DNA from 3 places in the Alteromonas alvinellae genome. Region 3 is predicted to be linked to each of the others. Evidence: predicted binding sites of a transcription regulator. Region 3 holds the regulator's gene; each other region holds the start of a gene.
What was found. Region 3 encodes LexA, which represses DNA repair genes until DNA is damaged. Its sites were predicted from a motif close to TACTGTATNNNNATACAGTA; they were not measured.
Positions count from the first base shown of each region.

Region 1: the regulator LexA is predicted to act here: its motif matches at 7,083-7,102, upstream of ACX5KA_RS07620 (YebG family protein).
Region 2: the regulator LexA is predicted to act here: its motif matches at 7,447-7,466, upstream of ACX5KA_RS19385 (exonuclease domain-containing protein).

Region 1 covers NZ_CACSIH010000111.1:1,135-9,467, forward strand. The annotation lists gene ACX5KA_RS07595 (methyl-accepting chemotaxis protein) at 1-953, shown strand, start outside; gene ACX5KA_RS07600 (sensor histidine kinase) at 1,042-2,547, shown strand; gene ACX5KA_RS07605 (methyl-accepting chemotaxis protein) at 2,704-4,287, shown strand; gene ACX5KA_RS07610 (ABC transporter permease) at 4,408-5,724, opposite strand; gene ACX5KA_RS07615 (ABC transporter ATP-binding protein) at 5,724-6,527, opposite strand; gene ACX5KA_RS07620 (YebG family protein) at 6,750-7,037, opposite strand; gene rpsF (30S ribosomal protein S6) at 7,284-7,685, shown strand; gene rpsR (30S ribosomal protein S18) at 7,697-7,924, shown strand; gene rplI (50S ribosomal protein L9) at 7,951-8,333, shown strand, end outside.
Region 2 covers NZ_CACSIH010000246.1:16,162-27,418, forward strand. The annotation lists gene fis (DNA-binding transcriptional regulator Fis) at 24-317, opposite strand; gene dusB (tRNA dihydrouridine synthase DusB) at 348-1,346, opposite strand; gene prmA (50S ribosomal protein L11 methyltransferase) at 1,717-2,595, opposite strand; gene ACX5KA_RS19355 (substrate-binding periplasmic protein) at 2,887-3,648, shown strand; gene ACX5KA_RS19360 (amidase) at 3,790-5,409, shown strand; gene ACX5KA_RS19365 (high-potential iron-sulfur protein) at 5,567-5,860, opposite strand; gene ACX5KA_RS19370 (flavin reductase family protein) at 6,083-6,712, opposite strand; gene ACX5KA_RS19375 (CPXCG motif-containing cysteine-rich protein) at 6,705-6,896, opposite strand; gene ACX5KA_RS19380 (hypothetical protein) at 7,090-7,377, shown strand; gene ACX5KA_RS19385 (exonuclease domain-containing protein) at 7,495-9,639, shown strand; gene ACX5KA_RS19390 (TIGR03643 family protein) at 9,739-10,002, shown strand; gene ACX5KA_RS19395 (hypothetical protein) at 10,058-10,522, opposite strand; gene ACX5KA_RS19400 (hypothetical protein) at 10,805-11,257, opposite strand, start outside.
Region 3 covers NZ_CACSIH010000113.1:87,452-98,708, reverse strand. The annotation lists gene ACX5KA_RS08070 (GNAT family N-acetyltransferase) at 1-515, opposite strand, end outside; gene ACX5KA_RS08065 (SCO family protein) at 517-1,161, opposite strand; gene cyoE (heme o synthase) at 1,158-2,075, opposite strand; gene ACX5KA_RS08055 (COX15/CtaA family protein) at 2,068-3,285, opposite strand; gene ACX5KA_RS08050 (hypothetical protein) at 3,291-3,830, opposite strand; gene ACX5KA_RS08045 (SURF1 family protein) at 3,823-4,527, opposite strand; gene ACX5KA_RS08040 (DUF2909 domain-containing protein) at 4,573-4,782, shown strand; gene ACX5KA_RS08035 (cytochrome c oxidase subunit 3) at 4,798-5,691, opposite strand; gene ACX5KA_RS08030 (cytochrome c oxidase assembly protein) at 5,715-6,302, opposite strand; gene ctaD (cytochrome c oxidase subunit I) at 6,450-8,093, opposite strand; gene coxB (cytochrome c oxidase subunit II) at 8,104-9,267, opposite strand; gene lexA (transcriptional repressor LexA) at 9,849-10,475, opposite strand; gene ACX5KA_RS08010 (hypothetical protein) at 10,588-11,257, opposite strand, start outside.

The DNA of each region.
Region 1 (8,333 bases), on a different contig from region 3:
AGGCAGCAAAAGGCCAGCACGCATCGTCAAACAACTCCGTCGTTATGAAATGTATTGTGGACGCTATGCGCCAGTTAGAAGGTATACGCGAAACAGTATTAGCTACTTATCAGCGCATTGATGCAGAGAATCAGTCGCTGGCGAATATTAATGAGTTGTTTAGTGACTCAGCCACAACGTTACGCAAAATTGTTACCGACATGAGTGGGCTCAACCTTCAAATGGGCAGTATGAGCGAACGTATTTCGGGACTATCGACAACAGCAGATAACATTAATAAATTTGTTACCACTATTACGAGTATTTCCGACCAGACCAACTTGCTCGCGCTAAACGCCGCGATTGAAGCGGCTCGAGCGGGCGATGCAGGACGAGGGTTTAGTGTTGTTGCTGATGAAGTACGTGCACTGGCAACAGAAACCAATAAATCTGCAACAGAAGTTTCAGAGTTGGTTAATGGCATTATTCAATCAACATCCAAAGCGGTATCGGGAGTGAATGAGCTGCGTGGAAATAACGAACAGCTTGAGACAGGCATTAATCAACTTAATGATAGCTATGAAGTCATGGTGAAGCACTGTGACAGCATGAAATCCACTATTAGTGAAGGCGCCATTGCTACATTTATCCAAACAGTAAAGCTGGATCATGTAGTGTGGAAAGCAGAAGTATATGCGGTGCTATGTGGTTATAGTAACAAATCGGTGGCGGACTTTGGCGATCATAAAAATTGTCGCCTAGGGCAATGGTATAGTGATAATGCTAATAAAGCGATAGGCCAAACTACGGCATTCAGAGAGATTGAAGCGCCGCATGCAAGAGTACATAGCAGCGGAATAGCCGCGGTGGTAGCTAAACAAAATGGCGACAACGCTGAAGCTGATGCTAAGCTTATAGAAATGGAACAAGCCAGTGAGAGAGTAATAACACTCCTTGATAGGCTAGTTAGCTAGCGGCCGCAGAACTCTATGGTTCGATAGGCCCTATTGAGACGCATGGCGCTCTGAGATTTTATCGGCGATTTAAATGGAGGGCTTCTTGGTGAGTGAAACATCGTATTCCACCGAACACGAGCGTATTCTTGCGCTGGAAGCCCGCGTTAACTCGTTAGAGCGACAACTTAAGCGTCAAAAAATTGCGCGTAAAAACGCAGAATCTTTCTTAGAAACCTATTCTCAAGATGCTTATCTAGCAAACCAAGCGCTTAGAAAAGCACTAAATGATTCAAAGCAGCGGGAGCGAGAGCTGCTCTACCTCAACCGAACTGCATCGCAGCTTTCCAATGCCCAGCCTGGTAAAAGTTTTATATTTTCTGCCCTAGAATCGGCGGTGGAATTTAGTAATGCCCATTGTGGAAAAGCGTTCATTGTGAAAAATGACGAGCTCATAGTGGGTGATGATAGCCAAGTACTTACTTATGACGAGGGGTGGTGTAGCTCTCCGGAACTTGCTGAATTTATTAAAATTGAAACACCACTCTTCTTAAGGGACAGCTATTCCCATTGGTGTGTTAATGCAGTTCAGCGACCCGACACTCAAAAAGAAGCGCGCTTACTTCACTTCATGCATGAAATGGCTGACGGCGAATACGCCTGGCTAGTGTTGCTTACCAAAGATGACAACCTAGAAGAAGAAACGCTTTATGTTTTGGATACAACTAAGCATTACTTAGACATAACATCACGCTACGAAAGTAAAACGACGGAACTTAACAGTCGAAAAATTGAATTAAAGACGGTTAAAAAAGACAGGGACTTTTTAGAAGAGAGGTTGGTCAGCGCAGACAAAATGGCGATGTTGGGCCAACTTGCGGCGGGCATAGCCCATGAAATTAATAACCCAATTGGGTATGTTCGAAGTAATACCGTTGTCGCTAAAGAAATCTTTAATGACTATCAACATGCGTTAGATGAAATAGGGCTACTGTGTCGTACCGCTGGTGGGGAGATTGAAGCGCAATTCGAAGCGCTGGAGAAGCGTTTTTCTCTGCGAGAAAGTGCAAGCGAGATTTTAGAAATGTTCAACGAATCTCATGAGGGCATTGAACGCATTATTGAGATAGTAAAAGCGTTGCGAAGTTTTTCGTATCCAGGCTCAGGAAAGCACACGCAAATAAGCGCTGTAGAAGCTATGAATACGGTTATCAAGCTAACGAACAACCTGCACAGGTACAAAAACAAAGTTAATTTAGAAGTACCGGATAAAGACGTTTATTTCCTTGGTAACGCAGGGCAAATTCAGCAGGTATTGGTTAATTTCGTAACCAACGCTATCTATGCTACCCCAGAAGGAAAGTCTATCACCCTAAAAGTACAAAAAGATGAAAAGAACGCCATGCTTATCGTAGAAGACGAAGGTATCGGTATGTCGAAAGAAACACTGGATAGAATATTCACGCCCTTCTTTACAACTAAGCCTCCTGGTGAAGGAACAGGGTTAGGCATGTCTATTTCCATGACCATTGTCGAAGAACACAACGGAAAAATAAATATCACCAGTGAAGAGGGTAAAGGAACAAGCGTTACCGTTTTGCTACCTCTAGCCTAAAGTATAAAGCGCTTCCCTAAATAGCTGATAGATTATAGAATTTCGTTAATCTTTGCTTCCTGCTAGACAGAATTATTTTATGTTCTAGTCTTAGGAGATAAGCAACATCTTATACGATTATCGGATGGTTGCTTTGCTACATGGAGAAAGCACCGAATGAGAAACAATCAGCCAGTTACCCAAAAAGAATATAAGTTTCCAGCACATCATCGCCTGATATCTTCGACCGATAAGCGCGGTGTTATCCAGCATTGCAATAGCGAATTTGTAGAAGCAAGTGGCTTTAGTCGCGAAGAGCTCATCGGCAAAAACCACAATATTATCCGTCATCCAGACATGCCTGCGCCGGTATTTAAAGAAATGTGGCGTACCTTGGAATCTGGTCAAAGTTGGCTAGGATTGGTGAAAAATAGAAGGAAAAATGGTGACCACTATTGGGTGTCGGCATTCGTAACGCCTGTGTACGAGGGAAAAACCGTTGTCGGCTATGAATCCGTTCGCGTTCCAGCGTTGAATGATGAAATAACGCGTGCTTCCGGTGTTTATGCAAGAATGCAGCAAGGAAAGTCAGCGGTATCACCGATGTCGCGCTTAGCTCAAAACCTAATGCATCTGGCGCCTACGTTGCTGATAAGTGCTGTCTTAGTAATAGCTCTTGCATTTACCCACGGCGCCGCTGCGGCTGGTATTGCGCTAGCAGGGGCAATTATTTTAATGATTGCTCAAGAAGCCAAGACAAGAAAAGACTGGGGCGCGCTGCTCTCTCTTAGCCCAGAAAGCTACGCTAATGAAACGGTGGCACAAACCTACTTCCCAGACCCGTCCCATATCAGCCAAGCCAAGCTTGTCCTAGGGTGTGAGCTTGCCAGAAACCGTACGGCGTTAACTCGAATTAAAGATGCATCAGCGGGGCTCGAATCAATAGCTAACACCACGCATCAACAAGCGGAAAGCACCAGTTCGGCGGTTGTACAGCAAAATCAAGCTACACAGCAAATAGCGTCTGCGGTCACGCAAATGAGTCAGGCTATTCAAGAAGTCGCTGAGCGGGTTGAGGGTAATGCCAAAAGCGCAAAAACTGCAGCAGCTAACGTAGAAACAGGAAACCGTAAAGCTGAAGAAGCCATGCAGGCGATTGTTGCGTTGCGCGAGGCGGTAGAGTCTATATCTACCACAGTGACAGAGTTGGCTCAGTCAACCAGCGATATTGGCGAAGCGGCCAATATCATCTCGACCATTGCTGAGCAAACTAACCTGTTAGCGCTTAACGCCGCGATCGAGGCAGCAAGAGCAGGTGAACAAGGAAGAGGTTTTGCGGTTGTAGCTGATGAGGTGCGTACGTTAGCTTCGAAAACTCGCGAATCGACCGATAAAATTCACAACATCATTAATGAATTGGCTGAGCGTTCTGACCGCGCTGTAAGGGTATCGACGGAAGGGCTAGCTTCAGCAGAGCACGGCAGCGCTATAGTAGAAGAAACTCGAGGTGCATTGTTTGAAATTAACAATGCAGTGAAAGGTATCGCTGATGCCACAGTAGAGATGTCTTCAGCGGTAGAAGAACAAAGCACAGTGGCTGAGCATATTAACCAGCAGTTAGTAGAGGTTGCTGACGGCGCGTCTGAAACCCAGCGTTCATCTGAAGCATCGCTTGCAGCAAGTCACGATTTGCGCGCAACGGTTAATCAGGTCCACGAACTAATATTGCGTTTCAGTACAGATAAGCGAGTGGGAGAGTAATACTCTCTCCAGCTCTCTTAAGCTTACTCCACTAAAAGGCCTATTGCCTATTGGCGTAAAGATGTGGCGCTAAATAAAAGCCTACAAAACTCGAAACAACGTTGTAGGCATAGGTATTTATTAATTCGCATTAAGCCCTGCATGTAGACCGCGTCTGTAGGCCGCCACAGCGGGGAACAGCGATACCAAATATGTGCACCCCAGTATCAGTAAAATGATAATAATACTGCTTTGACCAAACAGCGGGCTGCTTAAAAACAACCCATAGGTACTGCTTAACCAAGGCTTTAGTGCGCTCATAAGCCCAGCAACCAAGCCTAAACTCAGTGCGGCACTTACAATCGTAAGCAGCATCGCTTCAATCTGTATGAGTAGCAGTAAGGTAAACGGTCCTGCGCCTATAGTTCGTAAAACCGCGATTTCTTGATAACGTTCTCGCATCGTGGCCAGCAGCATAGTCGCAAGCCCAATTAGCGCGCAGATGACGATAAGACCGGAAAGGCCAAGCAAAAGCGATTCTACATTTCCCATAATTTGCCAAAGTTCTGCGAGTGCCATCCCGGGTAGAATTGCCATTAGCGGCTCTTGTTTACTTTGATTAATTTGATACTGAAGCTGCAGTGCCGTTACCCGATGTTTTAGCCCCAGCATCACTACGGATACTGACTCAGGCGTAAACGCTTCGCTATTGTAAGCTGCACGTTCTTTTGTATGCTCGTCATGCTCATGCTCATGCTCATGCTCATGCTCTTTCGCCTTGTCAGCAGGTTTACGGCCTAAAATTGAGGTGGGCGAATGTTTAGACCCTGTGTGGGCTTCTTCAAGTCCCTGTAGGGTAACGTATACGGCTTTATCTACGGGCGTACCGGTTTTCTTAACTATGCCCGAGATAGTGAAAGGGTGATCGTCATGGTTGTTGAACGATACGCTACCCAGACCATGGGAAATAATAATCTTATCCCCTACCTTGTACCTCAATGATTTGGCGATGTCTGCGCCAACAACGGTAGACAGTGGCTGCGTAAATGCCGAGCCTGCTGCCATTTCAAGTGACTGCATATCACCGTATTTAAAGTGGTCGAAAAAGCTGTTGGTTGTACCTACTACTCTAAAACCTCTGTGAGTATCGCCTAAAGATAGCGGGATAAGCCACAATACCTGTTTGTTAGATTGAAGCGCCGCAATACTTTTATATTCAATACCTTTGGTGGGAGTGCCTATATTAAACACTGACGACAGGAGTAAATTAAGCTGTCCACTTGGTGCGCCAACAATAAGATCAACACCAGACACGGTGCGCGTAAAACTGGTTTTCACTTGACTGCGAATAATGTCCACGCACAACAGTAAACTAATGCTGATGGTAATGCTTAAAAGTGTGAGGATTGCCGTTGTTTTCCTGCGCTTTAAGCTTTCAATAGCAATGGTACTTAGCATTACGCACGCTCCTGTGCTTTTGGGGCCTCATCGCCTCGCGTTTTTATGTGGTTTGTACTTGGGCTTAATTCACTCATGCTGCAGTGGCGGTCAAAATAACTCTCCATGGCTTTATCGTGACTCACGAAAATCATGGTGCTTTCACCTGCAACGTCTTTTAGCAGCGACATAAAACTATCTCTGGCATCGGTATCTAGGGCAGAGGTAGGTTCATCGACAATTAATAATTGTGGGTCGTTAATCAGTGCTCTTGCAATGGCAACGCGCTGCTGCTGACCAATACTCAATGCGTCAGCTTTCGCATGCAGCACGTGAGAAGGCAGCTGTAGCTTGTCCAGTAAATGACGAAGCTTTGCGTCTTCTGTTTTTTTACTAGGTTTAGTACCCGCAAAGTACACCGCCGCATTAATGTTCTGTGCCACAGAAAGGTAGGGAATAAGATTAAATTGTTGAAAAACAACGCCGATATTGCGTGCTCTAAACTTGTCCCGCTGTCGGTTAGATAACGAGGAAAAAGGCTGTTCGAGTAAAGCGATGTCGCCTCGAGTAGGGGTCAACGTACCACATAGCAAATTTAGCAATGTGCTTTTGCCACTCCCCGAAGGCCCTGAAAGAAAAACGTGTTCACCTTGCGAAACCTGCCACGCTTTAATATCAATGACGGGCGCACTTTTTTTGGTGTACGAAAACTGTAAATTGCTAACTTCAATCGCTGTGTTGCGCTCTTCAGTCACTGCGCTGCGGCCTTCAACTACTGCATTGCGCTGGGGTTGAGTGCTATTGTTTTTATTGATGGTATTCACGCTAAGCCCGACCTGTATTTACGTCTTATGTTCACATTAGCAAAAGCGACACGTCTGTTCACCCTGTTAAAAACCAGAGAAAACACATTGCCGCGTTGAGGTAATGTTATCAAATAACATTTTTTCGTATAGCTATGCTATCAGATCTCATCAGCCTAAAGCGGCAATTGCTCTTATTAATTGCTCATCATAACGACGCAAAAGAGAGGCGCGCCTAAATTATCAGCCGTTAGCTTGTAGCTTTACCACTTCTGCGCTTTCATCTTCTAATACGCTTTCTGCGGTAGCGCCTTTGAAAATCTTACTGATTTTATCTTTGTTTTTAGACAGCATGATGGTGAGCTCTTCCACTACGCTATCGTCTAGCTTGATGCCCTTCGCATGAATGTAGTCAGCAAGGTTATCTGCTGCATCGAGCATTTTGTCATACTGATCGGCTTCTTTTTTGTCGGTAGTTACCAATTTTTCTACCCCTTTGTGCGTAACAACATACTGTGTGGTAATGGCCATGGTAGGTCCCCTGTTTATTAAAGACACAAAAACTGTACAGTATTTTACTGTATAAATAAACAGTATTTTAGTTAAATGTCTGAGCGTAGTGTTTGGGGAAAGGACAAATGATTGTTCTTAAGGTGATTAATGCTTGTGCAATTAGTAACTGCTGCGTATAATGCGCGCCCTTACAGCCATCCCAATTCGTTCCTTGTCTCCATACAGTCGGCTGTACTGTCGAGGCTACAACCGTAAGGAGCTATAATGCGTCATTACGAAATCGTATTTATGGTTCACCCTGATCAGAGTGAACAAGTACCTGGTATGATCGAGCGTTATACCACAATCCTAAAGCAAGACGGTGGTCAGATTCATCGTTTAGAAGATTGGGGTCGTCGTCAACTGGCTTACCCAATTGAAAAGCTGCACAAAGCCCACTACGTACTAATCAATGCTGAAGCGTCTGCAGAAGCTGTTGATGAATTGGAAAATGCTTTCCGTTTCAACGACGTGATCCTACGTAACATGGTTATGCGCACTAAGACTGCTGTGACTGAGCCTTCTCCAATGATGAAAGAAGAGCCTCGTCGTGAGCGTCGTGACGATTCTGCTCCTCGCCAAGATCGCGCGGAAAAGAAAACTGAAACCACTGAAGACAACGCTTAAGGAGATCACCCATGGCTCGTTTTTTCAGACGTCGTAAGTTCTGCCGTTTCACTGCAGAAGGTGTGACTGAGATTGATTACAAAGATATCGCTACTCTTAAGAACTACATCACTGAGAGCGGTAAAATTGTCCCTAGCCGTATTACTGGTACAAGCGCAAAATATCAGCGTCAGCTGTCCTCTGCGATCAAGCGCGCACGTTTCCTTGCGTTGCTTCCGTACACTGATTCACACAAGTAATTTGGCGAATATAAGGGTTAGCTAAGATGAATATCATCCTACTAGATAAAATCGCCAACCTTGGCGGCCTGGGCGACCAAGTGACTGTTAAGTCTGGTTACGCTCGTAACTTCCTTTTCCCACAGGGTAAAGCGGTTCCTGCAACTAAAGACAACGTTGAAAAGTTCGAAGCACGCCGTGCTGAACTTGAAGCGAAAATTGCTGAGCAACTAGCTGCTGCTAACGCACGCGCTGAAAAAGTTGCTGAGCTTGCTGAAGTTACAATCGCAGCTCCTGCTGGTGACGAAGGTAAACTATTTGGCTCTGTTGGTACTCGTGACATCGCTGATGCAATCACTGCAGCTGGCGTTGAAGTACAAAAAGCAGAAGTTAAACTACCTACTGGTACTCTTCGTGAGACTGGTGAGTA
Region 2 (11,257 bases), on a different contig from region 3:
TGGTGGGCAAAGCCCTTGGAATCTTAGTTCATGCCGTATTGCTTAAGCTTCTTGCGAAGTGTGCCACGGTTGATGCCCATCATGATGGCAGCGCGGGTTTGATTGCCGCGTGTGTAAGTCATGACTTCTTCTAGCAGCGGCGCTTCAACTTCAGCCAGTACCATTTCGTACAGGTTATCGATGTTTGCGTTATCCAATTGCTTAAGGTACTTATTAACCGCTTGCTTTACAGAGTCACGCAGTGGCTTTTGAGCTTGCGTTTGTGAAGGCGTAGTTACTGTAGTAGTAAAAGGTGAAGTCACGTTTTGATCGAACATAATACTGTGTTGCTCTTAAGTTAGTCATCACTATGCTGCGGGAGAAATCTGTCGGGTTTCTCGTGTCTGCAGCGCTTGAAAATATGCATTTAGTGCATCGAGTTGCTCATTCGCATCATCGATAGCGTTAAACGTTTTACGAAACTGACGATCCGTATCGTGCTCCGCGAGATACCAGCCCACGTGCTTACGGGCAATTCTCACACCGGCTATGTCGCCATAAAAGTCCTGCACATTGGCTACGTGCTCATGCAAGAGTTCATATAACTCTGACAGCGGCGGTGCTGGTAGGTTCTCGCCCGTTTCAAGATAATGTTGGATTTGCTTAAATATCCAAGGTTTACCTTGCGCGCCGCGACCTATCATTACGCCATCTGCACCGGTGTAATTCAGCACCTCTTGTGCTTTCTCTGGAGAAGTAATATCACCATTTGCAATAACAGGAATTGAAATTGCCGCCTTTATTTGACGTATGGTGCTGTATTCAGCTTCTCCTTTATACATACAAGCTCGTGTTCTGCCGTGAACAGCAAGCGACTGTATGCCGTTTTGCTCTGCAATGCGGGCAATCTCTACCCCATTGCGATTTTCTGGGTTCCAGCCGGTACGAATTTTTAGTGTCACGGGTACATCAACAGCATTAACTACTGCTTTAATAATCGCTTCCACTGTGTCTGGGTATTTAAGCAATGCAGAACCTGCTAGCTTCTTATTGACCTTTTTAGCAGGACAACCCATGTTGATATCGATGATTTGCGCACCGTTCTCAACATTAAATTGTGCTGCTTGAGCCATAAGCTCAGGATCAGCCCCAGCTATCTGTACAGAGCGGATGCCTTCTTCACCCTCATGATTCATACGCGCTTGTGATTTAGCTGTGTTCCAAACTTTCGGATTACTCGAAAGCATTTCTGAAACAACAAGCCCTGCACCTAAGCGCTTACAAAGTTGGCGAAACGGTCTGTCTGTTACGCCAGCCATGGGGGCCAACATCAAATTGTTTTCTAACTCGTAAGGTCCAATTCGCATTGTAAAATGTATAGCTCGCCATCTAAAACTGCACAGAAAATATACACCCGGCTAAAACGGGGCGCTAAGTGTACGTGTTTTCGCAAGGCTTGAAAAGGCTAAAAATCGCACAAAATTTCACTCCGTGGTCTTGACAGTGAAAAAAATCTGTCACATTAGTAAGCTAACGTCGATTTTTAGTTCAAATATTGTACGAAAGTCTTACAGCCCCCGATTTGAAAGGGCTGTAATGTGAAAAAAATTAACAATTAATTAGGCGGCAACGTGCTTTGTCGTACAAATTTTCGTCGCAATTTTGAGGTGGTTGACCGAAAACACACTATTCTAACTGGGCGTAATTTTCACCGACTGGTCGGTTTATCGCTCAAACTTAGTGTTTTTTGCCCGACACTCTCGCCCATTCACCATCTATGGCACTGGGTTCAAGTGTAATATCTTGAGCGTACGCTTCTTCTATGCGCGTAACTTGCTCCGCCAATATGCCGGAAAGGACTAACAAACCGCCGGATTTGCAGTAGTTTGTAATAACGCTTTGAAGTTCTAGTAATGGACCTGACAAGATATTCGCCATCACCACATCGGCTTCTAGTTCAGGTTGGTCTTCAGGAAGGTATACATCCAGACGGTCTTCAACGCCGTTGCGGCGCGCATTTTCTTTCGTTGCCTGAAGGGCTTGTGGGTCAATATCAATACCAATAACGCGCTTAGCACCCAATTTCAACGCTGCCAGCGCTAATATTCCTGAGCCACAGCCAAAATCGACCACGGTTTTATCTGTCATATTTATGCCGTCTAACCAGCGTAGGCAAAGTGCGGTAGTAGGATGCGTACCTGTGCCAAAAGCAAGGCCTGGGTCCAACATAACATTAACGGCATCAGGGTCTGGAACGTCACGCCAGCTTGGGCAAATCCACAAGCGCTCGCCAAACTGCATAGGATGGAAGTTATCCATCCACTCTCGTTCCCAGTCTTTGTCTTCAAGTGGTTCTAGCTTGTACTTAAAGTCTGGACCTAAGACTTTGGCTTTACCCAAACGCTGAAGGATGCCTTTCATATCGGCATCTGCTTCGAACAGCCCGACTACTTGAGTGTCTGGCCACAATAACACTTCACCCGGCTTGGGCTCGTACATTGGGGTGTCTTTCGCGTCTACATAGGTAACCGCCTGCGAGCCATTTGCAGTTAGCATGTCTCCTATTGATTCTGCATATTCAGAAGAGGTATTAATTCGAAGTTGTAGCCAAGCCATAGTTGTCGTTCGTTGGGACCTTTGTTGGTCATTGTACCTTTGCTTGGCGTTAAACAAAATGCAGGCAGGCGAAAAGCTTTAAGTAAATCAGAACGCGATGCTTACAGAGGCATGATCAAATCTAACCACTTTGGTTCTCAACAGGCTCTCAAGTACCCAATAAAACTTGCCTGCTCAATTGATTACGTAAGCCTCGAGAAAAACTAACCTTTTGTCGACTGGTGAAATTCTAATATAAGTTTATATTATGAGAAGGGTATCGTTTAATTTATAGTTTGGTTCATCTGTTGTATGCGCGCACTTTTATCTGCTGTTTGTTTACTGTGTTTTATCATACCGCTTAGCGCGAAAGAGCTAGATGTGGTTGTGGGCTGGAACAAGCCTCCATACGTTATTTCACAAGAACACACCGGCTTTGAAGTTGACTTGGTGCGGGCGATCCTTGCTGAAATGGGATATGGATTGTCGCCTATTTATGTTCCTTTCGGGCGTACGGCAAGGCTATTAAAAGATGACGCCGTTGACATTGGACTTACCCTTAATCCTGCACACACAGTCGATCAAAGCATTTTATCTGAGCCATATATTATCTATCAGAACGTCGTGGTAACACGGGCAGACAGAGAACTGACGATAGACAGTATCGACGATTTGAAAGGTAAAAGCGTCATTGCTTTTCAAACCGCTCAATCGGTATTAGGTGAGGGCTTTGGGCGAACTCTCGCATCGCAAACTACCTATATAGAAATGGCACGACAAGATCGTCAAGTGGACATGCTGATGCGTGGTAGCATTGATGTAGCTATCCTAGATAGAAACATTTTTAATTATTTCAAATCTAAAAATGGCACTTACTCTCAAGATAAGACCGTCTTTCATGAGTTGTTTCCCATCTCAGCGTACAGTGCGGCGATCCCTGACCCAGAGCTACGAGCTAAATTTAACGCTACGCTTCGTCTTTTTATTGAAGACGGGCGGTATCAATTACTACTTGATGAGTACAAGCTCGACAATCTCCTTCACAAGCTTCCCAATGCAAATGTTGCTAACTAGATATTAACTTTATTGTCTAGACAGTGAACTATTTCTGATTCAACGTATAAGAAACTAACACTACATTGGTGCGAGTTTGTTCTGTAGCAAAGTTAATCTTCGCTAAAACAAGCACTAGAACTATGCGTTAAGGAAGAACCTATGCTCAAACGGTGGTATTTACTGGCTATTGTTGTGTTATGCACTGCATGCGCGTCACAAGCAAATCTTAATAATGACATCGAACAATGGCTGGATAAGCCTGCCCACATTCAAGCGCAAGCTATTGCAAGTGGTGATACTACCTCTGCTGAAATAGTCAGCGGTTATATTGCCCGCATTAAACAGCTAGATACAAAGGTTAATAGTATCTTAGCGCTTAACCCAAACGCGCTGACCGAAGCGAAAGTCATCGACAAAAAAATAGCGAGCGGTGAAACACTTGGCCCTCTGGCTGGCATCCCAGTTCTGTTAAAAGATAATATCGAAAGTACAGAAATGCCCACCACTGCAGGCTCAATGGCGCTGCTCAATAACGATACCGGTCGCAATGCGTTTATTGTGGAAAAACTGAAAGCAGCTGGGGCAATTATACTGGGTAAAACCAACTTGTCTGAGTGGGCTAACTTTCGTTCAGAGTCTTCGGTGAGTGGCTGGAGCGCTGTGGGTGGGCTTACTCGAAACCCACATATACTATCAAGAAGTGCGTGTGGCTCGTCATCAGGCTCAGGGGCGGCAATGTCGCTTCGTTTGGCGTCTCTTGCTGTGGGCACTGAAACCAATGGTTCTATTATATGTCCCGCGTCTATAAACGGTGTAGTAGGCTTTAAACCAACAGTGGGTTTACTTTCAAGAACTCACATAGTGCCTATATCTTTCAGTCAAGACACCGCGGGACCAATGACATCTAACGTTCAAGATGCCTGGCTGATGACGTCAATTATGGCAGGCACAGATGCAAGCGATAACGCTACGCTAGATGCAGACTCTCATCGTCCAGCTATGCCCGCATCGTTCATGCTTGCTACCGATTTAAAAGGTAAGCGAATTGGTGTGGTTAGGTACCGCCAAGGCGATAATCCTCATGTACTCGCCGTATATGAAAAGGCGTTGAATCAGCTAAAAGCATCGGGCGCTGCGTTGGTGGACATCAGTGACTTCTCTCAGCCAGATTCTTTTTGGGCCGACTCTTATAATGTTTTGCTTAGCGAGTTTCATCATAGCATCAACGAATACTTGTCGACGTCGCCAGCAGAGCTTCCTGTTAGGAACTTATCAGAGCTCATCGCGTTTAATAATAAAACAGAACGCGAGTTAGCGTTATTCGACCAAGATATATTCGAGAAGTCGCTCGCGTCGACAGCCATTAACAGTGAAAAGTATCAAAATGCGCTGCGCCTTATTCAAGACACTGCAGGCAAGAACGGTATCGATACATTATTAGCAAAACACAATGTTGATATATTGGTTGCGCCCTCGAACAGTCCATCATTTCTTATCGACGGAGTATACGGCGACCATTCGCCAGCCGGCTTTATTGGTATAGGGTATTTGGCTGCCATCGCTGGTTATCCGCACCTTACAGTACCTGCCGGACAAGTAAAAGATCTTCCTGTGGGAATTAGTTTTATTGGTGGTAAGTGGCAAGACGAAAGTGTTTTGAAAATAGGTCGAGTCTTTGAAGCAAAACACGGCTTCTTCATTAAGCCTGGCCTTCTGCCTACACGTTTTGACAACCCAGCGTTGAAAGGTATTGAAGATGGTCTTGGTGATGACCGCTAGTGGCAATTTTAAGCCCCAACTGAAACAAAAAAGCCCTTGATTGAACTCAAGGGCTTTAAATGTTGTTCACTTCTTTTCATGCGTAGACTGCAACTTAGATTACTTACATTGCTTACATCACTTTGCACTATGCAAAAGAAGATATACCTCTGCAGGGTTAGCCGGGCTTTTTCACCCAAGCGCTACACCAGCCATCAGCGTTAACAAGCTTATTAGGGAAAATGTTACAAGGGCGGTGTTGTTCGCCATCGGCGCCCTGCACGTACATGCAGTTTGCGCATTTTGCACCTTCAACAGTTGACGACGGTGTGTAGTTCAGTGCTTTTGCAGTAGGGTCATCAGCACTCAATTGTTCTTGAGCCTGAGCACGTAACGCTACACCACCTAATGTAAGACCGATAACCGTCGAGCCAGAAAGCTTTAAAAAGTCACGGCGATTTACAGATTTCATAACATTCTCCTTAAGAGATAGAAACGATAATGATTCTTTTTTATTCAGTACCTTAAACGCAAAAACCTGCCCAAAGAGGCAGGTTTTGTGTATTGTTTAAATACTATCTCTTTTTGAAAAAAGATCGAATGAAATGTCGTATTTTCACTTGATCCAGATTAAATAAAATTCAGAGTGATGCCTCCAGATTACAATCATCAGACCGTTTTTTCTGCTTCAAGTTCACTTTTTAGCTAGGGGAACTCCAGGTTTGGCGTAGGCAAATTGTGCAATACGCGCTGTGCTGTGATAGCTATCTAATCCAGAAATACAGGCGGTGTTTGCTTTTTCTATATCTGCATACCCGTCTTTGTCAATAATGTTCTCTGGCATATGAAGCTCTCGGATTTCTCCAATGACCATTTCGGTCTCGTTGAGCAATGTGAAGTGTTGCGCCACCTTCAAGCCCATCTTAATTTCACTTTCTTTAACAAACGGTGCACTAAAAGACTCGCTAAACTGCGGCGTTAAACCCACTGCTTCAAACTCGCTTTCATCAGGGGCGTAGCGAGCAGATGTTTGGTGTGCCTTGTCTACCCAATCAGTTGACACGTGATTGAGCGTGTAAAAGCCCTGCTGCTTTATATTGCTAAGGGTGTCTCTTACTACAGTGTGTGGGCGCATTATCATGCCTAAAAGTGGTGGATTAGCGCCCACATGAACAACCGAACTTACAATAGCTAAATTGTTGGTGTTACCGTTTGTAGTACCCACCAATGTGGCCGATTTGAACCCAGACAAACTGTTAATTAGGTTGGCACGGTAACGCTGAGTTAGTTCATCAATATCGCTGCGAGTAAATTGTTTAGTCATTCTCTCGTTCAGCCTCTATTTGAATGTCTTCACCGTGCTGGTAAGCGGTAAGCTCTATAGGCTGGCAACACACCTGGCAGTCGAGTACCTGTACTTGGCCAACATCGTTAATTTCATCTATCTCTACATCATTGGGGGCCATACAGTAGGGACATGAAAAGTCCATGGAACGGGTTAAGCTCATATTTAATCGCCTTATTAATCACTAAACAGTTTTATTACGTAATGTTAAGACGAGTGGATTTTCTTTGAAAAGAGCATAGTTGTTTGCGTGGTTGTAGCGCGCAGGCAGCGGCGGTGTCGTTCAATCACCGTTGAATATTAAATTTAAACCGTTGACTTCAATAGCGACCAGCTAGGCAAATAAAGGTGAAAATGTGGCAAATCAGGTGGGAAAATGCCCGTGTTGTAACAGAGAGACGCGCCTTACTTATCACCACCTTATTCCCAAAAAAATGCACCGACGCACCTATTTCAAAAAGCACTTTAGCAAAGCCGAACTGCAGGGCGGTATTTATATTTGCAGGCAATGCCATAGCGGAATACATCGCTTTTATGATGAGATGACATTGGCTAAGCACTACTCCAATTTGCAACTTTTATTAGATGACGAGCAGCTTTCAGCGTTCTTTCAGTGGGTGTCTAAACAGCGAGTACGTGTTTAAAAAGGCACATTTTGTACTTTTAGTAGCGGATGTGTAATTCAATCGCGATGGATTTAATTTGATTAATATGGCTGTATAAATATACACTGTTGGTGTTTTCATAGCCAAAGATACTTCATGCGAAAAGATTTACCGCCACGTTATTACCTCACACACTTTCACGAGTTCCTTAAATTCTTTGAAGGTGCGAACAGCACGCTTTTAAGTGATGAGGCAGCTGATTTTATTGAGCGCTTTAACGCATTGGACGATGACAAAAAATGTATTGTGGTGCGCGCTGCAAATCGCAAGTATGCGGTTATTGACAGAACCCAGTTTAACTACGACGAGATAGTCGAACCACAAGCTCAAATAGATTGGCTTATTGATAGCGGGTGGTTTGGCGACCTTTCGAACGCATCGCTTAATGATATCGCCGGCGTTCTAACCAAAGACGCGTTATTGGCGCTTCTCGCTGAATACGGCAGTACGCAGGGGCTAGCGTCTCTTACTAAGCCTAAACTCGTGACGTTGCTTAATGAACATATCGGTGCTAGAGGCTGGCCAGAGCGCTTCTCGCTTAATAACTACTTGGTGTGCCTATTCGACGATGCGCTTCGCTATTTGCTGTTCATCTATTTTGGTAACACCAAAAGCCGTTTAAATCAGTTTTCTATGCGCGATTTAGGCGTAATGAGAACCCGTTCTGATTCGGTAACAGATACCGCGCGTTTCGACACCAAAAGCGACGCAGAAGCCTCTTGGTTTTACGCAAATCATTACAGTCAGTTAGCTTTTTATAACAATGATATGTTACTTGCCTTAGCGGAAGATGATTTCCCAGCTACAGAAGGTGTGTCAGCCAGTTTCTATCGCGACCAGCTGCTTTACGCGCTTGGGCTTAAAGTGTTGGCGTGCGATAGGGCCAAAGGGTTAGACATTTTAAAACTAGCGCAAAGCGATAAAGCAAAAGAAAAGTGGCTAAGAGAGAGCTATAAAGATGGGAAGGAAGGTGACGTCAAACAAGCACTAGAAGATATTATCGATAACCCTCAATCGGACACGCTTTTAGCATTTGCAGAAGATTTTTATGCCCGTAAATACCATAAAAAACGCACCAGCACAGTTACCGACATGCTTCGCAATGCCAGCCGAACTTTGGATATTGATGTAAGCCAAAATCAGCAAGTGGAGCGTGGAGTGTTAGCGCACTATGCTCGACATGGAATAGAGGGCTGGCGTACAGAAAATCGATTATGGCGCAGCCTATTCGGCCTTACTTTTTGGAAGCAACTTTACGAAGAAGATACGTTGGTTACAGAGTTTGATCGCAGGCCACTATCGCTTAAGCAGAATAACTTTTACGCCAAGTTTGAGCACAGCATTGAAGCACTGTTACAGGCGCTCGATAGCAAAGAAAAGCTCCGTTTTCACATCCACAAGATGGCCACAATGCACTATGGCAAAGTGAACAGCCTATTTATGTGGTCAAGCCATTTGCTTACGCCTATAGAAGCGCTAATTGAGCATGGTTCGCTAGGCTCTATTTATGCTTTACTTCGCATGATGTGCAAAGACTTTGAGAGCCTTCGAGATGGCTTCCCAGATATTATGGTGTTTGACGGTGCGCTTCGCTTTGAAGAGATAAAAGCGCCTGGCGATCAGCTTCGCCGAAATCAGTTGGTTTCAATTCAGCGTTTGCAACAAGCCGGTTTTGATGTTGCTGTGACGACAGTGAACTGGGTGCGCGACCCAGCCCAACCCTATGTGGTAGTGGATATTGAGACTACCGGTGGAAACAATAGTTATAACCGCATTACCGAAATAGGCATGGTTAAACTAGTTGGCGGTGAAGAGGTAGACAGATTTCAAACCTTATTGAACCCGCAGCGTAGAATCCCTAGTAATATAACCCGCCTTACCGGTATCTCAGACGAGATGGTAGCAGACGCGCCGCTGTTTGCCGAAGTCGCTGAGCAGGTGGCACGATTTACCGAAGATACCGTATTTGTTGCGCATAACGTGAACTTTGACTATGGCTTCATTAAACAAGAGTTTGCGCGACTAGAGCAGAACTTCAGACGCCCTAAAATGTGCACCGTTCGCGAAATGCGACGCACCTATCCAGGGTTGCCTTCGTACTCTTTGGCTAATTTAACTAAACACTTCCGTATAGAAATGGAGCAGCATCACCGAGCGCTCAGCGATGCCAAGGCTGCCGCCGAACTGTTAAAGCTGGCGTTTGAGAAAGATGATGAACTTGCGGCGTTGTCGTCGAATTAATAAGGTTGTTATTGAAATTTTTAGCATGCGGACACTGAACAAAATGCGCGTAAATGCTGTATTGAGTTGAGTTATAACGTGCATATTGAGATGTAAGAAATGGCATTAACTGAAGAACAAGAATCACGAATTATTGAAATGGCGTGGGAAGATCGCACGCCGTTTGAAGCCATTGAGCGTTTGTACGGGCTTCCAGAGAAAGACGTAATAAAGCTCATGCGTAAAAATCTTAAACAAAAAACTTTTAAAAATTGGCGAGAACGGGTGTCAGGCAGAAAGACCAAACACGCCAGCTTGCGCCCTGAAGGTGTGGATAGAGGCTATTGTCCCTCGCAATACAAATACAAAAGTGCCAACAAGTAATGCTCAATAAGTATTTGTTTGACGTTACCGGATTGACAACGTGAACTAGCCTACATTACTTCTTTGGCGGAGTAATGGTGGTTATGGGTAAAAGAAACGCGGTTAACTGCTGACGTAACGGCGTTGGAAAGATAACCGTATTTTCTGATTGCAAAATACTTTTAGCGTGATGAACTTGGCGTAACAGATTGTGGTAGGTGTCATTGTTCTGCTGTATTGCCTCTACCTTACTCATCATTAATTCAATAAATTCGGCGGGGGATAGGTTGTCGTGTTGCCTTATCTCAAAAGCTAGCGCCTTAAGTACATAGGCTTCCCACTCTTTTCTGTAACTCTCCTGTAATCGCTCAGGATAAAGTGCAAGGTCTGCTATATCTTGCGCTAGGTCTACAATATCAAGGGGATCATCAAAAAGAACGCGAAATGCGAGAAGCACATCGTCAGAGAGGCGAGAAATGGGAAGTTTTTCTTTGAACTGAGCATAGCGGCTTGGCACAAGAACACCTTTTCTATCGGACAACACACATCGCCTTGCGCAGCGCGATTGAATTTAGCTGGCTAACAAGACACGTTAAATTGTAATAAAAGCGCGAGTACGAAGAAAGTTGTTCAGGTTAAAAATACGTAATCTAGAATAATTGAACGTATTTACAGACCAACCCGTAACCTATTATGCACTGTTAAAGTGTGTACGCGTTCTTGCTGTTTGGCCCATCATCTGATGGGCCTTTTTTATGTTGCTCAATGGCGCTCATTTTCTCGGTAGTAATAAAGAACGCACACTTTAACGAGTATCAGTCATTCAACTTTCAAAAGAAAGTTTTACACCGGCCAATAATCGACTGACGCTATCTACCACATCAGCTCTTATAAACCATTCAACATCATGCTTCTCAGATAGCACGCCACTAAATTCCAGAGAGCCGCCGTGACCTGTTCCTAGAAAGTCTTCAATTAATTCAGCGCGCTCACCAAAACTACTGTCTATATAGGAATAGTAAGCAAAATATTCGATAGGATATGATGTGTTAAAAGCGCTTGCAGCGAATTCACCGCTGGTGCCCACTACAACTTTCGCAGCACTTTCATCAGTACGCTGCACTAATTCAATGAACGCGGTATCTTGTTCATTAATACGTAATCGATATTCTGCCCGGGCAAACGTACCGTTCAACATTCTTTCAAAACTGGCTTCGTAGCTATGTCGTTGTCCCATCTTGGCCGAATATTCAATTTCGAAATACTCATCCTCTCC
Region 3 (11,257 bases):
CGGATAGCCGACACATTTGATACTTCAACATCAAGCACAAGCTTACGTTTTTTGAGCTTTTCCGCGCGCACCTGCATCGCATCTACTAGCATGGATCCCACCCCTGTTCGTCGGGCGCTTTCTTCAACGGAAAGATGTCCAATCATTAGTTCAGTATTGGTAGGTGGCGTTAGGTTTACCGCTACCGTTTGGTTACGCATGAGCACTGTAATAGCCTCATCGAGGGTAAAGTACGATGTGATGCTATCAAGGGTCGCCCTATCAAATGTTGCACCAAGTTTGCTGTGCCAAGAGGTCACAACACCGAGTACTTCGTCGCCGCTACACGCCACCCAATGATTCTTAAAGCCATATTGCCCGCCACCGAGTTCCCATGCATGAGACAGGTAGCCCTCAGCTGTTCTATTTTTATTTTGTCCAAAAATAGACGTTAACAAAGATTGCGCCGCATTCAATATAAGCGGCGTAGTTTGCGCAGCATCAGATGCCACACCTTGCCTTATTTTGATTTCCATATTACTGCTTCGAGATTATTATTGGCATATCTGCCAATATTTGCTGGGAATCACTTATCGATAGCTTTCCTGGCTCTCTTTTAGGTTTGAATCTTCCTATCACCCTAGCTTCAGGGTCGACAAGTACGACAGATGCACTGTGGTCAACTAAATAGTTGGGGTTATCGGTACTTTCAGCAATGGCATACATCATTCCTAAATTACGTACAAAGGGGAATAGCGCCTTGTGCTCTCCAGTAACGGCAATGAACTCCTCATTAAAATAGCTCACATACTCTGAAAGTCTTTCAATTGAATCGCGATTTGGATCAACGGATACAAAAACAATTCGAATAGGTTCGACACTATTTAATGCTTTTAGTTCAGGATATATACCGTTCAGTTCAGCCATGGTAGTTGGGCAAATATCGGGGCAGAAGGTATAGCCCACAAATACTAAGCTCCACTGCCCTTCAAGCGACGAATTATCAAACACTTCACCTTCATGAGATGTAAGTGAAAACGGTGATAATGCTCTCGGCTCTGGGTAAGTCTGAAAGTATTCAGGCTGACTTTCAACATTTGGGGGCGCGATATACAGCGCCCCTACGATGCCTGCACATAGCGCTAAAAATGCAACAAGGCCGACGGTAGTTCGTTGATTCATAAACTCAGTGGTATGTAGTGATCTAAGAGTAATACGACAAACAATACCATGAGATGAATAATTGAAAACCTAAAAGTTTTCATTGCAGTTTGTGGCTCTGCATCGAATTTTAGCTTTAATGCATAGTATAGAAATCCAATGTTAAGCACACTTGAGCCAATCAAATAAATGAGATCGCTCATGCCTGTAAGGTAGGGCAGCAAACATACAAGCCCCAACAATACTGTATACAGCAACACTGACGTTTTCGTAAATGACACACCGTGGGTTACCGGCAGCATGGGCACCTTAGCTTTGGCGTAATCTTTTTCTCTATGAATAGCGAGCGCCCAAAAATGCGGCGGCGTCCAAGTAAAGATAATCAGCACTAAAAGCAGGGCATGGGCATGTATTTCCCCTGTAACCGCGGTCCAACCTAGAAGCGGTGGAGCAGCCCCTGCTAAACCGCCAATCACGATGTTTTGTGGTGTCGCTCGCTTTAAATACATCGTGTAGATAAACGCGTAGCCTACTAAACTTGCTAAGGTTAACCACGCGGTTAGCATATTCACAAAAAGAGCCAACACTACAAATCCACCCACACCTAAAACGCCTGCAAACCACAGCGCGTTGTTTACGCTAACCTTGCCTTTTGCGACGGGGCGATTAAATGTACGCGCCATCACACTATCTATCTTATGGTCGACAACGTGATTAATAACCGCAGCAGAGGCAGACAACATACCAATACCCAATAAGCCACAGATAAGTACGGTTGCGTTTACCCACGAAGGCGTAGCTAAACACATGCCTACTAACGCGGTTAACAGCAACAACATGACGACATTAGGCTTAGTCATTTCATAGTAATCTCGCCACGTGACTACATTGTGCTGACGTGAAGTACGCGCATGTAAAGAGACCGATTTAGCCATGGAAACCTCCTGGAGCTTTAGGGAGAATATGAGAAGACGTTGACGCGTTTAAAGGGTCGTGCAAAGGCGCTTCGTGGATGCTAAATGCACCTGCACCCTGCAGTGGTTTCGAACTTGAGAATGAGCCTGTATTTCGTTTTTCTGTACCGAAGACGTTATCGTTTTCTAGTGCCAAAAATACGGTAAAAATGAGGTTGAGTAGGGAGAGAAGTAACACAGCTGCGACCGCGTTATGCATTACAGCGACAGCCAGTGGCAGCATAAAGATAATGTTGCTAAGTCCTAATGCCACTTGCGTGCATAATGCTACCAACATAAACGCACCCACATATTTTTGTTTACTTGTGGTGTAGCGGCTTACCAACACACTTATACCTAGTGCTAGCAAGTATAAAAACGTGATGACCGCGCCGAGCCTATGCACTATGTGCATGGTAACTCGTTCGCCGTAATCGTGAGCACCAAACTCATAGTTGTCTGCGTCAGGCACACTGAATGCACCTGCCAAATCAATTCTTTCCTGCCAACCGCTTTCACAGACCGGCATTTCCGTACAGGCTAACGCGGCATAATTGGCAGAAGTCCATCCACCAAGAGCAATCTGGGTAACAAGCACGCCAAGCCCAATGAAGGCGAAAAGTTTAAGGTTTCGCTGAAAGACCTTGGCTTGAGGTAAGTCGGTAATGTCTTGTTCATGCATAGCTGACGCGATGGGCGCTTGTTTAATTTTCGATGCATCGCCTGCGGTGTTGCGCAAACGGAGGTAGAGAATAAACAGGCAAGAGAGTACAGAGAAGCCCCCCAGCAAATGCCCCATAACTACAACGGGAAGGAGATTGAGCGTCACGGTCCACATACCAAGTGCTGCCTGGAAGATAATGAGCCCTAGCAGTAACAGAGGTAATTTAACGGGCGTGCTTTTGTCGCGTTGCCGAATAGCAATAATGGCAATAGCCAGTACACACAGCCCCAGCGTTCCTGCAAAATAGCGGTGAATCATTTCATTCCACGCCTTAAATGCCTCTACTGGACGTTCAGGAAAAGCGGCGTTAGCTTGTGCCACTTTTTCCTCACTCAAAGGCACGGTTAAGTTTCCGTAACACCCAGGCCAGTCGGGACATCCTAGCCCAGCGTCGGTCAAACGCGTATACGCACCGAGAATAATAACGACCGACGCCAGAAAAATACTGAATAGGGTTAATTTTTTCATGGCCATTATCCTATACGCGATAATTTTAGGAGCTTTCTCATATCTGCCAGCATGTTGCGGCTTTCCATCACGGCGTCTTTTCTATCGTCTTTAATGTCGTAAAAGAGCATGGCGTTATTTTGCGTATCAACAATATAAACACTGCTAGAGGCAAGCGCCGTTGGTGTAGTAACGGGTAAGGTTTCGACAAAAGGGTAGTCTTCTAGCGCGGCTATCGCAGTTTGGTCGCTTGAAGCGGTAGTAACGACCACTGCTTGAGCACGGTCCGATTCTTTACCTAGCGCAAGCCACACTTGGTTAATGCTAAAAAGTGCGTTCTCGCACACTGCGTCACATTTACTTGGCATCACATACAACAAACGCCATTTAGGTTCCGCGTTTTCTAAAAGCGCACTCATGTCGATGGTCGGCGCGAGCAGCTGACCTTTATTTGTCGCGCCTTTAGTAAACCAATCGTTATCAAGTGCGAGCTTTGCCAAAACAACAGGTAAAACAAACACGGCTACCATAATAATTAATGTTTTTTTCGAAGCAGCATTACTCATAACTACGTCCTTTCTTACTAATTGCAAAGCCGCCAATGGCTGCAGCGGCAATAGCTAAACCAAACCATTGAACTGCATAGCCAAGGTGCTTTTCAGGAGACATTACGACGGCCTGATGTTCACGAATAAACGCGGGGTCAGGCGTGGTAAGGTGAAGAATAAAGGGTAAAAGTTTGCGCTCTAAGGCGTTGCTTAGTGCAGGGAATTCTATGTGTTGTACCAGCGCGGGGCTTTGCGACAAAGCCATGTTGGTCTCTTTCACTAAGGGGTTGTTACCCGGCACGCTAAGCACGCCGATAAATTCGCGCGTTTGGCTTGTAAAACTTATATCCGGTAACGTGCGCGTTAAGTCTGGCGCAGGCACCCAGCCAAAGTTAACCAGGAGCCACCCGACATTGGTATTTACCGGTACAATGACGTCGAAACCCACCCGCTGATTGTGAATTTGATTATCTAATAACAGCACATGGTTAGCGTCTATTGCGCCGCTGAACGATACCAGTATATCCCTAGGGTCGTCATGAGACAGCGCCGTTTCTAAACTCAAGGTTCCATTACTTTGCTTTTGCGCTATGCTAGCTAAGCGTTGTTGCTTTTGGACCATGCGATCAAGTTGCCAGTACCCTAAACCGCACATAATCGCCACACTAAAGCCCGTGAGTAACCAAGGAATAACGTGGCGAGTGCGAGAAAACATGATTATTTCGCACCATGCAAAATTAGAATAAAAACAGAGGTGAATATGTTGATAAAAATAGTCCTTGTTGCGTTAGTGCTGTACATGATTGTGAATTTGTTTATGGCGATGCGAATCATGATGAAAAACGACACATCAAAAGGGCCTATGAGTAAGTACATTAGTCGACGCGTGCTCACTTCTGCCGTCATTGTTATTATTATTCTTATCGCTATTGGTACCGGTTTAATTACCCCAAACCCAAGGCCTTACTGAGTTTGGGGATTCCTTTTAAAGTACGTAAACAAAGATGTAGAGCATGACCCACACTACATCTACAAAGTGCCAGTACCAGCTCCCCGCCTGAAACGCGAAGTGGTTTTCAGGCGTGAAATGGCCTTTCAAGACCCTAAAAAACAATACAATTAGAATGATGGTGCCAAGGGTCACATGCATGCCGTGAAACCCTGTGAGCATAAAGAAGGTGTTGCCGTAAATGCCTGACTGAAGCGTAAGCCCCAAGTCGCGATACGCATGTATGTACTCTTCTACCTGTAGGAACAAGAACCCACATCCAAGTAAGATAGTGATACCCAGCATTAGGGTTAGCTGTTTGCGTTTGTTTTGCTCTAGTCCCACATGAGCGAAATGAAGTGTAATAGATGAGATAAGCAAAATAACCGTGTTAATAGTGGGCAAACCCGCAGCACTCATTTCCTGTGTGGTAGTGCCGCCTGGCGTTGACACCAGCGGCCACATGGCCTCAAAGGTCGGCCATAAAACTTCATTGGTCATAGCGTTATTCGATGCGCCACCAAGCCACGGAACGGAAATAAATCTCGCGTAGTAAAGAGCACCAAAAAACGCAGCGAAAAACATCACTTCTGAAAATATAAACCAGCTCATACCTTGTCGATACGAGCGCCCCAGCTGGTCGCTATAAAGCCCGGCCATAGATTCGTCAATTTGATTTTTAAACCAGCCAACAAGCATAACCAACAACACGGCTATTCCCGCTAGAAGAATATGACCGCCATAGCCGGTTTCACCTTTAGTTGCCTGCACCACATAATTCCCTGCGCCAACGGCGATAAGAAATAGAGCAACAGCCCCTACGATGGGCCATGGACTTTGTGCGGGTACATAGTATTTTTGGTATTCGTGATTCTGTACTTCGGTTTGCATTTTCATCTCCTTACCCCTTCGGCTTATTCGCCAGCTGATGGTGTGGAAGCCATAAAGGGATTCGGTGTTGTTGTTAGGTCACTGGCTCGCGCTGTGACGTCATAGAGTGTGTACTGCAAGGTAAAAAACGTAATTTCTTCAGGTAGCTGAGGGTCTACATAAAACTGCATGGGCATATAGGCTTCACTACCCGCATCTAATGGCTGCTGATTGAAGCAGAAGCATTCAGTCTTGTTCAGGTACAGTGCTGCCGTTCCTGGGGATACAGAGGGAATGGCCTGAGCTACGATATTGCTTGATGCAGGGTTTCTCACATAAAACGACACCGTATTAAGTTCGCCAGGGTGCACTTTCACGCGCTTGGTTTCAGCACGAAACTCCCAGGGCATACCGGTATTTGTGCGAGTAATAAACTCGACGGTCACTTCTCGCGAGTCATCAATCTCAACCGATTGATAAACCGCAGCCGTGCCTTCGGTTTTTCCGTTAATTCCCGTAACGTCGCAAAATACGTCGTACAAGGGAACAAGGGCAAAGCCGAAGCCAAACATGCCAATAACAATAGCAACAAGTTTGATAACCATCTTGTTATTTGCACTTTGCTGTGACATCACGTGACCTCCGGGTAAATCCATAGATGAAGGTTGATAAACGCTTGTTTAACCGCCTATCTACCTCACCACCTGCAATGTGTGAATGTCATTCCCGTCAGCTTTTGCCGATTGAAAGGAATGACCAATTCACAACTCCACCTACCGTTACTTAACGACAGGTGGTGTTTCAAACGTGTGATAAGGAGCGGGTGATGGAATTTCCCATTCCAATCCTTCTGCGCCGTCCCAAACTTGCGCCGATACCGGCTCACCTTGCTTTTTGCACGCCTTTATAAGCAGGGCAAGAAAGATGAGCTGAGATAAACCGAATGCGAAACCACCCAAGCTTATCCATTTGTTAAAATCAGCGAACTGTAATGCGTAGTCAGGAATACGACGCGGCATTCCAGCCAAACCAACAAAGTGCATAGGGAAGAACAACACATTGACCGATACTAGTGAGCACCAGAAATGCCATTTAGCTAAGGTTGTGTCGTACATTTTGCCTGTCCATTTAGGCAACCAGTAATACACGGCTGCCATGATAGAAAAGACCGCGCCAGTTACCAGTACATAGTGGAAATGGGCTACAACGAAATATGTGTCGTGATATTGAAAGTCCACGGGCGTGATCGCCAACATTAACCCTGACAACCCACCAATGGTAAACAGTACAATAAAGGCAATAGCAAACATCATAGGCATTTCAAAGCTCAGTGAGCCGCGCCACATGGTCGCTACCCAGTTAAACACTTTTACCCCAGTTGGCACCGAGATAAGCATGGTGGCAAACATGAAAAACATTTCCATGTACACCGGCATGCCCGTAGTAAACATATGGTGAGCCCACACAACGAATGAGAGCAGGGCAATAGACGCCGTGGCGTAAACCATAGACGCGTATCCAAACAGCTGCTTTCGAGAGAAGGTAGGAACAATTTGCGAGATAATGCCAAAGGCGGGCAAGATCATAATGTACACTTCAGGGTGCCCGAAGAACCAGAAAATATGCTGGAACATAACCGGGTCGCCGCCACCAGCAGCATCAAAAAAGCTGGTGCCAAAGAACTTGTCCGTTAACACCATGGTAACCGCGCCGGCGAGCACTGGCATTACCGCAATCAGCAAGAACGCTGTGATAAGCCACGTCCATACAAACAGCGGCATTTTCATCCAGGTCATGCCTGGTGCACGCATATTAAAGATGGTCACAATCACGTTAATCGCACCCATAATGGATGAAATACCCATGATGTGAACAGAGAACACAAACAATGCTGTCGAATCGCCACTGTAAGTCGTTGAAAGGGGGGCGTAGAAAGTCCAACCAAAAGCAGGGCCGCCGCCTTCCATAAAGAGCGAGCTCAGTAGAATGAGAAAGGCACCAGGTAAAATCCAGAAGCTCCAGTTATTCATGCGCGGTAACGCCATGTCAGGGGCGCCGATCATCATGGGAATAAGCCAGTTTGCGAGCCCAGTAAAGGCAGGCATTACTGCACCAAATACCATGATAAGTCCGTGTACCGTGGTCATTTGGTTAAAGAAGTTTGGCTCTACAATTTGTAGACCAGGTTGGAATAGTTCAGCGCGGATCACCATGGCCATCGCACCACCAACTAAAAACATGATAAAGGCAAACCACAGGTAAAGTGTGCCTATGTCTTTATGGTTAGTGGTAAACAACCAGCGCGTTATCCCTTTAGGAATATGATCGTGGTGTTCATGATCATCATGTAGGTGATCGCCATGTGCTTGACCGCTATGAGGCGCAGAGGTATCAGGCGAAATAACTTCAGTTGCTTTGCTCATTTTTCTGCTCCTAGTTTCCGTTTGCCACTGCATTGACGTCTTTGGCCTGAACCATGTCGCCAGTGTTATTGCCCCAAGCATTGCGCTCATAAGTCACTACCGCTGCAATTTCTTTAAGGCTTAGCATTTTGCTAAACGCCTGCATAGCAGTACCCGACTTACCGTGAAGTACAATATCAATGTGACCTTGCTGATCTTCTAACGCCATTTTGCTGCCTTTTAATGCCGGGAACACGCCAGGTAAACCTTCACCATTTGGCATATGGCAAGCAGCGCAGGTGGTGTTGTAAACACGCTCGCCAACTTTCATTAACTCATCCATCGACATGTTCATAGAAAGTAGACGCTGCTCTTCTTCTTTTGCTTTACGAACAATTTCTTCTTGTTCGCCCATCCATTTATCAAATTCAGCAGGCTCTTTAGCAATCACCACAACCGGCATATAGCCGTGGTCTTTCCCACAAAGTTCTGCGCACTGTCCGCGATAAATACCAGGCTCATTCACCTTGGCCCAAGACTCGTTAATAAAGCCGGGGTTGGCATCTTTTTTCACCGCAAAATCAGGAACCCACCAAGAGTGGATAACGTCGTCTGAAGTAATAAGAAAGCGTACTTTTTTTCCAGTCGGGATAACCAATGGGCGGTCTACTTCCAACAGGTAGTTATCTGTTTTCTGGAACTTGTTCTCTATCTGCTCGCGTTGAGTAGCAAGCAATGAATAAAACTCAACGTCGCTGTCCATGTACTTGTAGTGCCACTTCCACTGTGAGCCTGTTACTAGCACAGTCATGTCAGGCTCAGATGTGTCTTCCATCGCAATCAGCGTATTCGCTGCAGGCACAGCCATAAAAATAAGAATAAGAAAGGGGATAACGGTCCAAGCAATTTCAACTTTCACGTTCTCATGAAAATTTGCTGGCTTCGCGCCACGGGACTTTCTGTGCAGATACATCGAGGCAAACATAACCCCAAACACTACAACAGCAATGCCAACGCATATAAAAAACATCAGCATGTGGAGGTCGTAAACCTGGCCACTGATGTCAGTGGCACCGCGTCTTAAGTTTAGTGAAGAAGCCTCTTCACTGACTTCTTGGGCAAGAAGCAAAGGGGAAAGAAGCAAAAACGGTATTGTTGAACACCATTTTGCGAAAACGGTCGTTAGTTGTTTCACTCAGCACCTCCGTAATAGCAAGACCAAAAACGCTGATTATTTTGCGCGATGCCCTACCAAATGGTTTGCGAACGATTGACCCATTACCTCAACTTGTAAAACAAATTAAGAGTCATTGTTATTATTTTGTTAATCTTTGTCTAAGAATTGCGCAATAATGCCGTGCCGTCTAGTCTTTTCTGTTAAAAATTTAACGAAGTGTTCAATTTTTAATCATTTTATTTGGCAGCCTTACGTTACATATTGGATGGAAAAAGAAATGAGCATGTAGTAGCCGAGGATAAAATCAAACGCACATTTTGAACAACACAAAGGTTTTATCAGCAATCATTTGATCATAAAATCAACAACTAATAGGTTGCTAATATTTATTTTCAAACAGACTTTAAAATAATGAATGCATATTCATTAGTTCATTCACAGGCAAAATACGCTTAATACGTTTTCTGACAGTCATGTTTGGGTTCGTTTTTTAAAAGCGTGCTTAGTCACCCTAACTCCAGAAAACTGGTAGAAATAAAGCAATAAAAGGCATAAAAAAAGCGGCTAGTGCGCCGCTTTTCATTGAAGGTGTTAAAACCTTACATCCAATCCGCGTTTCTTATAACGCCCACTGCGATCCCCTCAATAGCAAAAGGTTCGTTGGCTAGGTCTACTCGAATAGGTGCGAATTCTTCGTTTTCGGCATGAAGTAATACTTCACGACCACGTTTCTCTAAACGCTTTACCGTAACGTCTTCGTCTACACGTGCCACAACAACCTGGCCATTGTGAACATCGGTGGTGCGATGCACAGCAAGGAGATCACCATCTAAAATACCTATGTCCTTCATGCTCATGCCGTTAACACGCAGTAAAAAGTCTGCTTGAGGTTGAAACAGTGCAGGGTCTACCTTGTAGTGTGATTCTACGTGCTCTTGCGCCAAAATTGGCTCACCCGCCGCCACACGCCCGATGAGAGGTAGGCCTTCTTCTTCAGGTACGTCATTTTCGAGGGGAATATTGAGTTTGATACCCCGAGAGGTACCCGGCAGAATTTCTATCACGCCTTTACGCGCCAAGGCTTTCAAATGTTCTTCTGCAGCGTTGGCAGAACGAAAACCAAGTTGACGAGCGATTTCCGCACGCGTAGGCGGCATCCCCGTTTCTTGCATGGTAGTTTTGATAAGTTCTAAAACTTCTGTTTGTCGAGCTGTGAGTGGGCGCATAAAAGACCTGTCTGTTCATACAGTTCCTGTAAGTATATACACCTAAAACTAAATAACAAGCACTTGCCGCGTCTTTTGCCATAAGCAATAGACAGCGACAAGTGTATTACCTTTATTTCACAAGAAGGGCCATGTTCGGATTACCTATTTGAAGCTCTACTTCACCGGCATTGTTCTTTCGGGTACGCATACCATCGACATGATTAATGCCAATGGAAGGGCTACGCCAAATGACATGTCCTTTGTTATCTATTTCAGTGACTCGGTAAGCAACGTTGTCATAATATCCATACGATGAGTCATATTCTTCAGCTTGGTAAATGCCAAGTATTGATTGATTAGACGATGTCGTTGGAATAACGGCTATATTCTGAAGATTGAATGTAGGCGTTATGGCCTCTTTAAGTACCAAGGCGTCATTTGTTACGTCATAAATATTTATTCTATTGTAGTTTCTATCTAAGCATGCGAACTCAGAGGCGTCGTCACCATCAGCATTAATTCTTATCAATTGACTACAAGAAACATCTAGTGCATTTAGTCCGACAAACTCGCCATCTTGCATTGTATAGAGCTTTAATGATTCATAGCCACTAACAGCAAAGAAGTGTTCGCCATTATTGGTGAGCTCAGCGACAGTATCAATTGAAAACTCATTAATGACAGCGTCGATGAGAACTTGGTTCTCAATATCGAATGCTTTAAGTCGATTGTTTTCAACAATGACCGCATCAACAAAATTATCGTCATTAACGTCTATTGCTTCGATGAGTGAGATTTGG